Regions from separate parts of the Bacillus sp. JJ1562 genome, predicted to be linked through region 2. Evidence: riboswitches for the same ligand, from Rfam matches in the RefSeq annotation. Region 2 holds a riboswitch; the other holds the start of a gene.

Region 1 (4,767 bases), on a different contig from region 2:
CCTGACGGAGCCAATTGGGTTTCCATCTTCGGTACTTTATTTGTAGGTGCATTAAAAGCAGTTGCACCGATTCTGGTCTTATTCTTAGTTATTGACGCTATTGCAAAACATCGAAGTGGAACCAAAACAAATATCAAATTAATTATTGGTTTATACGCTATTAGTACATTCTTAGCTGGACTAATAGCTGTTGTGGCAAGCTTTATCTTTCCAGTTACATTGACGCTCGTTTCAAGTTCAGAAGACCTTTCACCACCTAGTGGAATCGTAGAAGTACTCGAAACATTGTTATTTAATGTAGTTGACAACCCAATCAGTGCTCTAATGAATGCAAATTATATTGGAATACTTGCTTGGGCAATTGTGCTTGGAATTGCTTTAAAAAATGCCAACGACACTACAAAAAACTTGCTTTCCAATGTTTCTGATGCGATTACTAGAATTGTAAAATGGGTAATCAGCCTAGCCCCTATCGGAATCATGGGCTTAGTGTTCAATGCAATTGTAACAAGTGGGGTTTCGGCTCTAATGGAATATGGAAAAATCCTAGCACTTCTACTAGGTTGTATGTTTTTTATTGCATTAGTTGTGAATCCATTGATTGTTTTTTTCTATACTCGTCAAAATCCATATCCGCTTGTCTTACGATGCTTAAGAGAAAGTGGAATTACAGCATTCTTTACTCGTAGTTCAGCTGCAAACATTCCAGTAAACATGAACCTATGTGAGAAACTTGGGTTAGATAAAGATACTTATTCAGTGTCAATCCCTTTAGGTGGTACGGTTAATATGGCTGGTGCAGCGGTAACGATTTCTGTCCTAACACTTGCAACAGTTCATACACTTGGCATTGAAGTGGATTTTGGAACAGCTCTTATTCTTAGTGTAATATCAGCTATATCAGCTGCAGGTGCTTCAGGTGTTGCTGGCGGATCATTATTACTTATTCCTCTGGCATCTAGCTTATTCGGAATTCCAAACGATGTCGCCATGCAAGTAGTTGGTGTTGGCTTTATCATTGGAGTCCTACAAGATTCTTGTGAAACTGCCCTTAACTCATCATCAGACGTACTATTTACAGCAACTGCTGAATACGCAAAAAAGCGTAAAGAAAAGAAGAAAGTTTTTAGTAAATCGGCTTAATTGCTAACCTAAAAAAGACAAAGGGAAATACAATCCCTTTGTCTTTTTTAGTATAAACTCCATTATTTCGAAATTGGATCTAACCTAACATAATAATTCATAAAAATAGCACTTGAGAAGTCTCAAGTGCTTGCTTGATGATTCCGATTGGGTTCGAACCAACGACCTCTACCCTGTCAAGGTAGCGCTCTCCCAGCTGAGCTACGGAATCACTATATATGAATAATTTATAATATACATCCGTTTGGGAAGTTTGTCAATTAGTTTCTATTAATTTTATTGAATTTTCATCCTAAGAAAATGTTAATATGGTAAAAATTATACAAAAGTAGTATTTCATAATGGCAAATTATAAGATATAAATATAATATTGAGGAGAATTTTAACTTAATATTCGCTGAATTCCCAATTTTTATGGGGAACGGGGGAACCATTAACGTGCAAAAGGGCACTTGGGGTGAATCCTTTATTAATAAAGGTAGGAGATACTCTTCATCCGAATCCGACAGCTAACCTCGTAAGCATCCGGAGAGAGCATTGTTGCACAAATCAACTTCACGGCCACGAGCCATACTCTCGTGGCTTTTTGTGTCTCTTTAAGAAGTATGCTTTTCACCCCAATTCTCATATCCCTTTTGATCCCGAGACATTCAACTACATCTTCGAGGAGGGTTTTTTATGTCTTTAACTAAAAAGATTTTATTAGGTTTAGGTTTAGGTGCGATTGTTGGTCTTATTTTGAATTTAACTTCACCGGCCGCTTTTGACATCGTTAATACCTACTTATTTGTTCCACTAGGTCAAATTTTCTTGAATTTAATTAAAATGCTTGTTGTTCCAATCGTCTTAATTTCTATTACTCTAGGTGTTGCAGGTCTTGGTGACCCTAAGAAGCTTGGACGAATTGGTGGAAAGACGATTACTTACTTTTTAGCAACAACTACGATTGCCATTACAATCGCAATCGTACTTGCCTCAATTTTCAAGCCTGGTGCGGGTGGAGGATTTGATACAGAGGGCGCTACCTACGATGGGGCAACTGAAGCTCCTCCTGTTATGGAGACATTAATAAATATTATCCCAACGAATCCTATTACAGCGATGAATAATGCAGATATGCTTCAAATTATTGCATTTGCTATTTTTATAGGTTTAGCTTTAACGGTTTTAGGTGAAAAAACAAAAGGTATTTTAAATTTATTTGAACAAGCAAATGAAATCATGATGTATCTTGTTAATCTCGTCATGAAAACGGCTCCATACGGAACGTTTGGTTTAATTGCAACTGCAATTGGGGGCCAAGGTTATGCTGCAATTAAAGCAATGCTCGGTTATTTCTTGATTGTACTTGCGGGCTTACTCATCCATTCAGTTGTCACATATGGTGGTACGATTGCATTTATGGCAAAACGAAGTCCTATCGAGTTCTTTAAAGGTTTCGCGCCAGCAATGACAGTAGCATTTAGTACCTCGAGTAGTAATGCAACACTACCAGTTTCAATGGAAACTGCTCAAAAGAATCTAAAGGTTCCTGAACAAATTAGTAGCTTTGTTCAACCATTAGGTGCAACAATCAATATGGATGGAACAGCTATTATGCAAGGTGTTGCGACTATCTTTATTGCACAGGTATATGGCTTTGACCTCACATTTTCTCAAATTTTAGTGGTAATCTTAACTGCAGTACTTGCAAGTATTGGCACAGCAGGTGTTCCAGGCGTTGGTTTAATCATGCTTGCGATGGTACTTCAAGCGGTTGGTTTGCCACCAGAAGGTATTGGGTTAATCATCGGTATAGACCGGTTACTTGATATGACACGTACAGCAGTTAATATTACGGGTGATGCCGCATGTGCAGTATATGTTACAGAATCTGAAAAGAAACATATGGATAAAGTATCTGCTTAATTAGTTATGTGCGCGACAGGATTTTTCCTGTCGCTTTCCTTTTTTAAAAGATATAATAAGTTTGTAAATTCTTTGCTGGGAGGATTATTAAGATGACGGTTAATAAGGGTACAGTTAGGGAAATGACTATACATAGTAAGATATTAAATGAGAAGATTGAGCTTATTGTTTATTTGCCAGCAGCCTTCTCTCCCCTCTATAAATACAATGTTCTAATCGCTCAGGATGGGCGAGATTATTTTAATCTTGGCAGGGTTGCACGAGTTGCTGATAAGCTATTAGAAACAGGTGAAATCAGCAATACCATTATTGTGGGGGTTCCTTATAAAAGTGTTGCAGATCGCCGTAAGAAGTATCACCCTGATGGTGAGCAGCATCATTTATATAAGCGTTTTTTAGGGGGAGAACTTGTACCATTTCTTGATCAGGAATTTCCAACCTATCAAATGGGCCAAGGTCGCGCACTAATTGGGGATTCACTGGCAGCAACTATTTCCCTCTTAACAGCGCTGGAATACCCTCATACTTTTGGAAAGGTGATTATGCAATCACCTCTAGTAAATGAACAGGTTATCCAGATGGTTGAAAATTTTGAAGAACCACATCTACTTGAGTTGTACCATGTCATTGGAACAGGTGAAACTGAAGTGAAAACGACAACAGGTGATATTGAAGATTTTTTAACACCAAACCGAGAATTGCATAACATCATTGTGAAAAAGGGCTATCCCTATTTTTATGAGGAATTTAATGGAAACCACACATGGAAGTATTGGCAGCCTGATTTACCAAGAGCCCTTTCAAAAATGTTTAAATAAACTTTTTCTCGCATTAACGGGCAGGAAAACCCCCAATGATTAAAGTTTCACTTTTTGTATACTATCATTTTCAGATATTTGATATAATTGTGTTATTATTTTCGTAAAATGCGCATCAGGTACTTCACGTTTTCAATAATTAAACTATTAGGAGGGCAAAAGAAATGAAATATGGCATTGTTATCTTCCCGTCCAAAAAACTTCAAGACACAGCTAATTCGTATCGCAAACGTTATGACCCACATTATGCATTAATTCCACCACATATAACGGTTAAAAATGCATTTGAAGCATCCGATGAAGAAATTAAGGATATTACAAGGGAATTGGAAAAAGCCTCCAAACAGGTCGAACCATTTCAATTAAAGGTCCTAAAGGTTGGCTCCTTTTCCCCTGTTAATAATGTAATTTATATGAAAGTAGACCCTAATGAAGAGTTACAAAAACTACATAATGCACTTCACTCTGGTTATTTTGCAGGAAAACCTGAGTATGCGTTTGTTCCGCATATTACAATTGGGCAAAAGCTATCCAGTGATGAGCATTCAGATGTTTATGGTCAATTACGCATGTTAAAAATGAACCATGAGGAGCAAATTGATCGCATACATCTTCTTTATCAGCTAGAAAATGGTTCATGGACCGTTTATGAAACAATTCGTTTAGGAAAGGAAAATTAAATACAACATGGAAGCAAGAATAGTCACGAACAACAAAGAACTAGACGATGCATTCACTGTCAGAAAAGTGGTCTTCGTCGATGAACAAAATGTTCCACTAGAAGAAGAAATTGATCAATTTGAAGATGAAGCTACACATATTGTCCTTTATGATAACAATGAGCCTGTTGGAGCTGGACGTTTTCGTGTCCTAGACGGATACGGAAAAGTAGAACGTA
Region 2 (4,767 bases):
TACATAGGTAAAAGTCTATTGTTAAAAAGAGGTCTAAAAAAGGAAATATGACCAATCTGAAAAGAAAACATATCTTGTTCGAATAAGTATCCTTGAATTACATAACTTTTATTATCTTGAAATGATATTTCCCAAAAAACTTATGGATAATATACTCTCATTGATTGAGAGTGTGCTAATTCCTTGGTTTGATTCCCAGAATACGATGAAAAAGATTAAATTCCAAAACTTTATTTTAATAAAGAGAAAAGATCTGAATGGGTAAATATTAATGGCGGATTTTATTAATATTCATGACAAAAAAGGTCCGTCAATTCTATTTCAAAATGATTTAACGATTCCAATAGCTCATTGCCTAATGCTTGCAGTCAATAAGCTTCCTTTCAAGAAACTAAAAAATCAATTTAGATTGAGGACGAAATTAGTAAAAATAGTAAATAAAGTTGTGGATGACTAATTGATAGTTTGCTTTGCATTTTTAAAATTATGTATTTCTATTTATAATATGTAGTATACGCTGTGTTTTGCAAAATAGTGCAGAGTTTTCAATGAAAAAATTACGCTGCAACTTTACATGGAGAAGTGGGCATGCTAGCCTTCATGGCATAGCCAAGCCTTATGTCTACTGGCTTCGTGGCTAAAGGAGCATTTCCATAGAGGCTCCGTGTCAAGTTGCAATAATCTGTATGAGCAATTGCAACTGTGTGTGTTTTTTCTCTGCAAAATACAAGTATACGCGGTATGAAAAATGAAGGGAAAAATATTCATCTATTTTTAAGATTTTTCACATCCAAATCATTTAACACAAATATTACACAACACCATTACTAAATCTTATAAACTCAATAACTATTAAACATTTTCAACCCCGGCCACCAGTATCAATTAAATAGTACTTTATAACGACGTTTTCAACAAAGACGTCGTTTTTTACGTATTTTTATCGTATTGAGACCCCCACACCCCCACTGGAAATAACAAATAGTTTACTAAAATACTATTTTAATGATAATATTTAATTAATCATTATTTCGCTTAATCTTATTTTAAGAGCGGGGGACCCAAATTTTTTATGCGGATTATTTCCGCTATCGGTGAATTCTTATCAAAGAAGGGGCTTAAAGTTTCCCTTAGTCCTAACCTGAAAGCTAACCTCGTAAGCATTTTAGAGGAAACGAAAGCGATAGACTAGTAAAGCACACTAGCCTTTTTTTGTGTTTTTATCGTATTCATTTGTTTCCCTTACCTAAACATTAGGTTTATACAAAACATCAAGAGGGTGAGGTAATTTATGAAAAAGTTTAAATTAAGTTTAGCAACTCAAATTTTTATCGGTCTTGTATTAGGTATTATCGTCGGTGGGATTTTCTATGGAAATCCAACTGCACAAAGTTTCTTACAGCCGTTCGGTGATCTATTTATCCGACTCATTAAAATGATTGTTGTCCCAATCGTTCTTTCTAGTATCATCGTTGCGATTGCTGGCGTTGGTGATATTAAATCTGTTGGTAAGTTAGGTGCTAAATCGCTGACTTATTTTATCGGAATGACATTAATTGCGATTGCAATCGGTCTTATTTCTGCCAATATTTTTCAGCCTGGTGCTGGTCTAAATATGGACAAGCTAGAGCAAAGTGATATCTCTGGTTATGTCAATACATCTGAGGAACAAGAAGGCAAATCGATTACCGACACATTGCTTCATATTGTTCCGACCAATCCACTTCAAGCGATGGTTGAAGGCGATATGCTAGCAATCATCTTCTTTGCAGTCGTATTCGGTCTAGGTATTGCAGCGATTGGTGAAAAAGGGAAACCAGCTTTACGTTTCTTTGAAGGTATGGCAAATGCCATGTTCTATGTTACGAACTTATTTATGAAGTATGCCCCAATTGGTGTTTTTGCATTAATCGGTGTAACGATTTCTAAATATGGTTTCGCATCCCTTATTCCACTAGGTAAGCTAGCTCTTACTGTTTATGGAACAATGATTTTCTTTGTTATTGTTGTTTTAGGCTTGTTAGCAAAATTCATTGGGCTCAATATCTTTAAATTATTGAAGATGATCAAAGAAGAGCTCATTTTAGCTTTTTCAACAGCAAGCTCGGAAACCGTACTTCCAAAAATTATGGACAAGATGGAGAAAGCCGGAAGTCCAAAACATATTGCAACTTTCGTTATTCCAACAGGCTACTCGTTTAATTTAGATGGTTCTGTTTTATATCAAGCAATAGCATCATTATTTATTGCTCAAATGTACGGCATTCATCTCAGCATTTGGGAACAAATTACACTAATGTTAGTCTTGATGGTCACATCTAAAGGAATGGCAGGAGTACCTGGTGTATCCTTTGTGGTGCTATTAGCGACATTTAGTACAATTGGTTTACCTGCTGAAGGGTTAGCATTTATTGCTGGTATTGACCGTATTCTAGATATGGGACGTACTGCCGTTAACGTGGTAGGAAATTCATTAGCAGCGCTCGTTGTTGCGAAATGGGAAGGTAAATTTAACCCTCCTGTAGAAGTTAAAAGTATGCAAGAAGCTTCATAAAAAGCTGATATATTAAGACTCTCAACTCGTCATGTTGAGGGTCTTTTTTTTGTTTAGCCTTAAAAAGTTATATTCCGGTATGGATGGAAATGGTACTATTGTCATAAAGAGCTAATAAAATGAAAAGGAGACTTGACACGGAACTTGAAACCATAACCCACCGCACGATGGGAAACTACTTTACCCAGGCTCAAAATGATTTCGCAAAATTTATTCGATCTACTCCAGAAGAAAACGATCGAACAGATCTCTTCAAACATACCTCAGCATCAATTGGGAACCTACCTAGGATGACAACAGAGTCATTAAGTAGAATTAAAAAGCGAATTCAATTAACAACTTTCCTTAACTATATCCAGCTTAACTTAAGTCAATTCTGCATTTTCTTTTTACAACTACAATATTAAAAAAGGTTTAAAAGGAGGACAGACAGTGAAAGCAATTATCTCTGAAAGCTATGGATCACCAGATACACTTAAACTTAGTGAGGTCGCTACACCCACACCTAAGCAAAATCAAGTATTAGTAAGAGTTCATGCGTCATCGATTAATTTTGGAAATCTTGTTTTATTAACAGGCAAACCATTGCCAGCCCGGTTAGCATTTGGGTTTAGGAAACCGAAATACCCTATTCCTGGTGGAGACATGGCTGGAATCGTCGAGGCTATAGGTGAGGATGTTACCCAATTTCTGGTGGGAGATGAAGTGTATGGAGACTTATCTAGCAGTGGCTGGGGTGCGTTTGCGGAATATGTAGTTGTCGATGAAAAAGCTTTGGCTTTAAAACCTAATAATGTTTCATTTACCGAAGCAGCAGCCGTGCCGATGGCAGCTACCACAGCTTTACAAGCTATAAGGGATAAAGGGAAGGTAAAGGCTGGACAGGAAGTACTGATTCATGGTGCTTCAGGTGGTGTGGGAACATTTGCCGTTCAAATTGCGAAGGCTTTTGGTGCTGAGGTGACGGCTGTGGTGAGTACGAGAAACGTTGACATCGTAAGGTCACTTGGCGCTGATCATGTTATTGATTATAAAAAAGAAGACATTAAGAGCTATGATCAGACCTATGATTTGATTCTCGGGGTGAATGGAGGTCAATCCATCTCAACCTATAAAGGAAAGCTTAAAGAGGATGGGATATTTGTTCATGTTGGTGGTACAGAACAACGTCAAATGTTTCAAACAATGACACTAGGATCTTGGTTTTCAATGATTGGAAAAAAGAAATTTATCACCTTCTTGCAGAGGGCGAACCAAAAAGATTTAGTGTTTATGAAAGAGCTTATTGAGGAAGGAAAAGTAAAGCCAGTTATTGATAGTACCTATTCCTTAAGTGAGGTTCCAAATGCATTTCAATATTTTGAACAAGGACATTCACAGGGGAAAGTTGTAATAACAATCTAATAAAAAAGTATACGTTATCCAATACATGATTGGTTGATTTCATATCCTAGTAATAATCGAAGTATCGTGCAGGCGGGAGGAAACAATATGCTTAATTTAAACCCTGAGCAATTTATCTTAAAACCAACGTTTGCGACAATTACCTGTGAACCTAACTGGCAATGGAAACGAAAGGTACCCATTCCTAACTATGATTTGCTATATGTTTGGAGTGGGGAAGGGAATTTAGTTTTAAACGGGAAGGTTTATTCTATAAAAAAAGGAAGCTGTTTCTTATTCCTACCAGGCGATTGGGTCACGGCCACCCATAATCCTCAGAATCCACTCAAGTTAACATACATCCATTTTGATTTAGAGAATCTACCAGCTTTATTACCGGCTTCTTATCGGATGATGCAAGATGCAATCGCTTTTGAGTCTCTTTTAACAAGATATGTTCGTTTATTTTTAATCAAAACGTTTGGGGCAGAAACGGAAGCAAAGCTAATCCTTAAACAATTAATGATCCTGCTATTGCGGGAGGAGCATCAGGTCAACGAACAAGTAGAACCAGCACAACATTCTCTTTTGTCCGCTATTAGGGAAGTGGCAAATTACGTGCAACAACACCCTGGCAAAGAACATACGGTTGAAAGCTTAGCAGCTCGTGCAAGCTTTTCACCCCGTTACTTCTCACTAAAATTTAAGGAAATTATCGGTCAGCCTATCAAGTCCTATATTGTGGAGGCTCGTATCAAAAGAGCGGAGCATTTACTGCATTATACGGGAATGACAGTTACAGAAGTGGCTGATGCATTAGGCTATCGTAA

Evidence for each region. A riboswitch is a leader RNA that binds a small molecule or an ion and turns the genes downstream of it on or off. The one in region 2 is predicted to bind cyclic di-AMP.
Region 1: another riboswitch for cyclic di-AMP. It lies ahead of V7097_RS19100 (dicarboxylate/amino acid:cation symporter); the one in region 2 lies ahead of V7097_RS25325 (cation:dicarboxylate symporter family transporter).

What each region holds. Positions count from the first base shown of each region.
Region 1 is NZ_JBALOQ010000034.1:104,969-109,735, forward strand. It holds gene sstT (serine/threonine transporter SstT) at 1-1,143, shown strand, start outside; tRNA gene V7097_RS19095 (tRNA-Val) at 1,282-1,354, opposite strand; cyclic di-AMP (ydaO/yuaA leader) riboswitch at 1,529-1,683, shown strand; gene V7097_RS19100 (dicarboxylate/amino acid:cation symporter) at 1,822-3,051, shown strand; gene V7097_RS19105 (alpha/beta hydrolase) at 3,144-3,869, shown strand; gene V7097_RS19110 (YjcG family protein) at 4,034-4,549, shown strand; gene V7097_RS19115 (GNAT family N-acetyltransferase) at 4,557-4,767, shown strand, end outside.
Region 2 is NZ_JBALOQ010000072.1:2-4,768, forward strand. It holds cyclic di-AMP (ydaO/yuaA leader) riboswitch at 1,023-1,178, shown strand; gene V7097_RS25325 (cation:dicarboxylate symporter family transporter) at 1,292-2,554, shown strand; gene V7097_RS25330 (hypothetical protein) at 2,674-2,961, shown strand; gene V7097_RS25335 (NAD(P)-dependent alcohol dehydrogenase) at 2,987-3,958, shown strand; gene V7097_RS25340 (AraC family transcriptional regulator) at 4,046-4,767, shown strand, end outside.